2 regions of the Kocuria arenosa genome follow, and region 1 is predicted to be linked to the other one. Evidence: riboswitches for the same ligand, from Rfam matches in the RefSeq annotation. Region 1 holds a riboswitch; the other holds the start of a gene.

Evidence for each region. Region 1 has a riboswitch for S-adenosylmethionine ahead of ACFYE3_RS08910 (O-acetylhomoserine aminocarboxypropyltransferase/cysteine synthase family protein). Riboswitches for the same ligand answer to the same signal wherever they lie in the genome.
Region 2: another riboswitch for S-adenosylmethionine. It lies ahead of ACFYE3_RS11830 (bifunctional o-acetylhomoserine/o-acetylserine sulfhydrylase); the one in region 1 lies ahead of ACFYE3_RS08910 (O-acetylhomoserine aminocarboxypropyltransferase/cysteine synthase family protein).

What each region holds. Positions count from the first base shown of each region.
Region 1 is NZ_JBHZTA010000004.1:120,559-123,742, reverse strand. It holds gene ACFYE3_RS08915 (hypothetical protein) at 1-1,325, shown strand, start outside; SAM riboswitch class I at 1,780-1,892, shown strand; gene ACFYE3_RS08910 (O-acetylhomoserine aminocarboxypropyltransferase/cysteine synthase family protein) at 1,898-3,184, shown strand, end outside.
Region 2 is NZ_JBHZTA010000006.1:122,111-125,294, reverse strand. It holds gene ACFYE3_RS11835 (VOC family protein) at 592-1,230, opposite strand; SAM riboswitch class IV at 1,372-1,487, shown strand; gene ACFYE3_RS11830 (bifunctional o-acetylhomoserine/o-acetylserine sulfhydrylase) at 1,564-2,976, shown strand; gene metX (homoserine O-acetyltransferase MetX) at 2,973-3,184, shown strand, end outside.

The sequences.
Region 1 (3,184 bases):
TGCTGCTCGGGGTGGCCTGGGTCGGTGCCGTGGACCTGTTGCGCGGGCTGGGACCGGTGGGGGTGTCCCCGGAGCGGGCGGTATGGGTGTTGCCGCTGCCCGGGGCCGGGGCGCAGGAACCGATCCGCAGTGTGCGCCGGATGCTGTGGGTGGCGGCTGCGGCCGGGGCGCTGTTCGGTGGCACCGGCCTGCTGCTGCTGCGGGGCACCGGGCTGACGGCCGGGTGGGGTATGCCGTGGTGGGAAGCGGTAGCGCAGCTGGTGTGCTGGGCCGGCCTGGGGGTCAGCGCCGTCGGGGTCGCGGTCTGGGCCCAGACCGCCGGCGGGGCGCGAACGCCGCCGCGGTCCCGCCCCTGGGCGGGCTGGTTCCTGGCCCTGGGGGCTGTCCTGGTCGTGCTGTCCGGGACCCGGGACGGGGCCACCGGCCGCTGGGATGTCGTGCCGCCCCTGTGGGCCGGGGCAGTCGCAGGCGCACTGGCGGTGGTGGCCGGGCTGTTCTGGGTCTGGGCGCTGCGGCGGGCCCGGACCCTGGACGGGGTGCAGCTGCGGGCGGCCGGGGCGCGGACCCGGCACCTGAGCAACGCCGTGTCCCTGCTGTCGGCCCAGGACCTGACCGCCGCCTTGGCCCCGGCCACGGTGACCGGGGTGCGGGGACTGCCGGGGAGCACACCGGGCTGGGTGTCCGGGCCGCGCACGGTGGTGCTGTTCGCCTCGCTCACCGCCCTGCGGACCAGCCGGTGGCGGGCCGGGCTGGCCGTGGACCTCGGGCTGACCGTGGTGCTGCTGGACGCCTTCGCCCACACCATGGTGCTCGCCGGCTGGGCTGCGCTGCTGCTGGTGGGCTACCGGGGCCTGGGCCGCGGCACGGCCTATCTGGCCGATCTGCGCGCCGGGGCCGCCGCCGAACGGAACCTCCCGATCGCCCCCACCGCAGCCGCCCTGATGCACCTGGTGGTCCCGTGCGCGCTCAACGCCGCGGTCCTGGCCGCGGTGGCACTGCTGGCCGGGCTCGCGGCCGGCACCAGCTGGGGAGAGCTGATGCTTCTCGGTGCCGTGGTCGGGACCGGTATCGGCGCGGTCGGCCTCTACCGGGCTCTGGCCCCGGAACCGGACCACACCCAGCCCCCGATCGACACCCCCCTGGGACCGGTGCCCGTAGCCCAGCTGATCGGCTACAGCCGGGGGCTCATCCTGGTGCCCGCCCTGCTCGCGGCACCCGCCACCGTACTGCTTCATCCCGCCACCTGGCCGGCAGCCCTGGTAGCCGCACTCGCCCTGGCGGCCACCGCCGTGGCCCTGGCGATCAGCACCGACCGGAAACACTGAGGCCCAAATCCTGAGGGCCACGGCCGAGCCGAACCACACCTACCAGGCTCACGAAGTGCGATAGGGGTTGGTCATACGCCGCGGGTTGCCACGGTCGAAGAGCGGGGCCGGGGAGAGCCCTCCTGTGGTGGTGGAGGACGAATCCGATGGCTCCGTGCACGGCTCCCGGGATCCAATTGACGCCGTTCACCACGCCGTTGATGACGCCACCCCCAGGCGGGCGTCATCTTCTCCGCGCACAACGCCCTCGACGACGCCCTGGTCTTCCGCCGGGACATCACTGAGCCCACGATGAGGGCCGGGCGGCCGGCCGTCACAACCTGTCACAAACCCGGCCCGACGTCGGCCGAGCGCGACCGCCCGGCCCGAAGATGTCCCGACGTGTGGTTTTGTGACAACCGACCCCACCGTCCGTTGGACTATAGAGCCGTCCATCGAGTGGGATGAGCGCACCACACCATCCAGAGCGGCCGAGAGATCTGGCTCGACGACGCCGCAGCAACCAGTCAGCCGACCCTGGGACACCGGGACCGGCGGGCACGGTGCTACCGCCAGGACCGATGGAGGATCGAATGAATCACCACGCCACCCAACAGGTCCACGCCGGCTACGAGCCCGAGGCCCCCTACTGGCCGGTGGCCGTGCCCATCCACCAGACGGCGGCCTACCGCTTCCCCGATCACGCCACGGCCGCCTCGATGTTCCGGCTGGAGACCCCCGGGTTCACCTACAGCCGCACGGGCAACCCCACGGTCGCCGTGTTCGAGAACCGACTGGCGGCCCTGGAGGGCGGGATCGGGGCCATCGGCACCGCCACGGGACAAGCCGCCGTCGCGCTGTCCCTGCTGACCCTGCTCCACGGCGGCAAGCACTTGGTCGCCTCCAGCCAGCTCTACGGCGGGACGGTGGACCTGCTGACGGACACCTTCGCCGACTTCGGCATCGAGGTCACTTTCGCCGACCCGGCCGACCCGCAGGCCTGGGGCGCGGCGATCCGGCCGGACACCCGCGCGTTCTTCCTGGAGTCCATCACCAACCCGCTGGCCACCGTGCCGGACCTGCCGGCGCTGGCGGACATCGCCCACGCCTCCGGGGTCCCGGTCGTGGTGGACAGCACCTTGGCGACGCCGGTCCTGTACCGGCCACTGGAACATGGTGCCGACGTGGTGGTGCACTCCGCCACGAAGTTCATCGGCGGGCACGGGGCCGTCCTCGGCGGGGCGATCGTGGACGGCGGCACCTTCGACTACGGCGCAGCCCCGGAGCGGTGGCCCCAACTGACCCGGCCCAAGGCCCGCTACGGCGGACAGGCACTCATCGACCGGCACGGCCGCGGCGCCTACCTGGCGCTGGCGCGCAGCAAGTTCCTGCACGACCTCGGCCCCTCCCTCGCCCCGGCCAGCGCCGCCCAGTTCATCCAGGGCCTGGAGACCCTCGCCGTCCGCATCGCCCGGCAGGAGGAGACCGCGCGAACGGTCGCCGAGCACTTGGCCCGGCACCCCACCGTCGGGCGCGTCCACCACCCGGCGATCCCCGGACACCCCAGCGCCGCCCTCGCCGAGAGGGACTTCCCGCACGGCACCGGCTCGGTGTTTTCCTTCGACCTGGCCGCCGGCCCCGAGGCCATCGGCCCGTTCATTGACGCTCTGGAGCTGTTCCAGCTCGTGGCCAACATCGGGGACGTGCGCTCCCTGGTCAGCCACCCGGCGACCATGACGCACTGCCGGCTCACCCCCAACCAACGCCGGGCCGCGGGCATCACTGAGACCACGATCCGGCTGTCCATCGGACTGGAGTGTCCCGAGGACCTGATCGCCGACCTCGACCGGGCGCTGGCCACCGTACCGGCCTCGGCCCTG
Region 2 (3,184 bases), on a different contig from region 1:
TGTCAAGGCCTGTGAGATGGGCCTTCCCTGAGAACCGGGTGACACCACGGTAGAAGGGGGTTAGCGGCGCGTTCAAGAGTCCGACCAGGAGCAATGGCAACAAATCTCTGTCCCGTCGGACCTCGTTCCTCCGGGGGCGGGACGGGACGGGCCGGGGGTTCCGCGGCCTGCGCCCAGGAGTGCCCCCTGGCTGCTGACCAGTAAGTCAGTCGCGTTCCTGCAGGTCACACGGGATTCTGGAGCCGCGGGAACAACTGCCGGCCACCGCAGCAGCCCTTCCCCGAGGGGCGCGACAGGCAGGCCCCGCGGGCGCCGCCGGGGGCCCCAGGGACCATCAGCACCATGACGGTTCGACACGTTTTGTGACATCGTTGCCGGGTCACAGGACCTCCCCGAGGAGGCACTTGTTCCACGGGGCTCCAGAGCGCGCCCGGGGGGAGTCACATCGGCCCCGGCCGACGTCGATCGTGGCCGGGCCCGTCGAGTGCCCCGACGGCTGGTCGCCGACCGCGGCCATGACCACGACGAGCAGCCGCGGCTGCTGCGAGCCCGGAGGCCGCGAGCGGAGCGGCCCGGTGGGGTCGTCCGATCTCAGATGGTGACGGGGCCGTCCGGGGTGCTGAACGTGACGGAGAGCACCCCCGGGGTGCCGTCCGGATAGCGCCAGTCGACCTCGAGGTCCTCGAGCGCGGTCTCGACGGGGGCGCCCAGCCACTCGGCGACCCGTTCCGGGGCCCCGGCGATGGTCATCCCCGCGAGCCCCACGTCCGTGATCCGCGCCTGGGACGGGTGCATCTCCGGGTCGGAGTCGAAGTGGATCATGAACGGCAGCTGCGGGTCCGCGATCAGGCCCTTCACGCCGATCTGGTGCCACTCCAGGCACCGGCCGTCCGGGAACACCCGCTGGCCCGGCACGGAGTGGCGCCCGAGGCGCCGCTCGAAGGGAGTGAGGTCCTCGACCTCCACGACCCAGCCCAGCCAGCCGCCGCCGGCCTCGGACCGGGCGCGCACGGCCTGGCCGAAGGGCGCCTTCTCCGCCGCCGGGTGCTGGAGGACCTCGACGACCTCCACGTACTGGTGGTTCGTCAGCGGCAGGATCATGTTGCGGGTGCCGAAACGGGGGTGCACCCCGCCCTTGACCGGCTCGATCCCGAGCTGGTCCGCGATGCGCTCGGTGGTGGCCGCCAGGCCCTCCGGGCGGCAGGCGTAGGACACGTGGTCGACTCTCATGGGCACATCGTGCACCCTGTGAGTTTGGTCTCCAAATCGGTCCGCGACGCGCCGGGCGTCGTGCGGGCGACGCCCCGTGCCGGGTGTCACGCCCGGGTCCGGCTTGACGCCGTGACGCCCTGATCCGGAGAATGCTGTCCAGGTCATGAGCGCCAGCGTCCAAGCCCCAGCTAGCTGGCCGGCAACCCTCCACCGCGGTGGGGTGCCCTGGGTGAAGACCAGGCTCCTCGCGACCGGCGAGCGAGCAAGCGCGGGTCCCCGGCGCCCGGCCGTTCCCGGCCGCACCGACTCGACCGGGACGGGACCCCTGACCTCCGCAAGGAGTCCCACGGCATGTCCGATCTCCCCGCTTCCAGCACCGACGTCTCCGTCCCCCGCACCGGCGAGGCCGCGACCGGACGGCCCACCCCCGAGAACCCCGGGGGCTGGGCCTTCGAGACCCGGCAGATCCACGCGGGGCAGAGCCCCGACCCGGTCACCGGCTCCCGCGCCCTGCCGATCCACCAGACCACGTCCTTCGTCTTCCCCGACGCCCAGGCCGCGGCCGACCGCTTCGCGCTCGCCGAGCTCGGCCCGATCTACACGCGGATCGGCAACCCGACCACGGAGGTCGTGGAGAACCGGATCGCCGCCCTGGAGGGCGGGGTGGGCGCCCTCATGCTCAGTGCGGGGCAGTCGGCGACGACGTTCGCGGTGCTCAACGTCGCCGGCGCGGGCGACCACATCGTGGCCAGCCCCAGCCTGTACGGCGGGACCTACAACCTCTTCAAGTTCACGCTGCCCAAGCTCGGCATCGAGACCACCTTCGTGGCGGACCCCGACGACCCCGAGGCCTGGCGGCAAGCGGTCCGCCCGAACACGAAGGCCTTCTTCGCCGAGACGATCCCGAACCCGCGCAACGACGTGCTCGACATCGAGACGGTCTCCGGGATCGCCCACGACCACGAGGTGCCGCTCATCGTGGACAACACCGTGGCGACCCCCTACCTCATCCAGCCCTTCCGCTGGGGCGCGGACGTCGTGGTGCACTCTGCCACCAAGTTCCTGGGCGGGCACGGCACGGCCATCGGCGGCGTGATCGTGGACTCCGGGAACTTCGACTTCGGCCACTACCCGGAGCGCTTCCCCGGCTTCAACCAGCCGGACGAGTCCTACGGCGGACTCGTCTACGCCGAGGCCCTGGGCGCGGACGGCCCCTTCGGCGTCAACCTGTCCTACATCCTCAAGGCCCGGGTGCAGCTGCTGCGCGACCTCGGCTCGGCGATCTCCCCGTTCAACGCGTTCCTCATCGAGCAGGGCATCGAGACGCTGTCCCTGCGGATGGAGCGGCACGTGGACAACGCCGGGAAGGTGGCCCGCTGGCTCGAGGCGCGCCAGGACGTGCGCTCGGTGTCCTGGGCCGGGCTGGAGTCCTCCCCGTGGCACGAGCGGGCGCAGAAGTACGCGCCCCGGGGCGCCGGGTCCATCCTGGGCTTCGTCCTCGACGGCGGCCGGGAGGCCGGAGCCGCCTTCGTCGACGCCCTGACCCTGCACTCGAACGTCGCGAACATCGGCGACGTCCGCTCCCTCGTGATCCACCCGGCGTCCACCACGCACAGCCAGCTCCTGCCCGAGGAGCAGCTGGCCGCCGGCGTGGAGCCCGGCTTCGTGCGCCTGTCCGTGGGTCTGGAGAACATCGACGACATCCTGGCGGACCTGGAGCACGGCTTCGCCGCGGCCGCGGCCGCGCAGGGAGGACAGGAGTGACCGTGACGGTCGTGGGAGGCGCCGACGCCGGGACCGCCGTCCGCGAGGACGGCGTGCCGCGGGTGACCGGGATCGGCGAGCTGGAGCTCGAGTCGGGCTTCCGGCTGCCCGACGTCCGGATCGCCTACGAGACGTGGGGGACGCTCGCCCCGGACGGCTCCAACGCGGTCCTCGTCGAGCACGCCCTCACCGGGGACACCCACGTGGC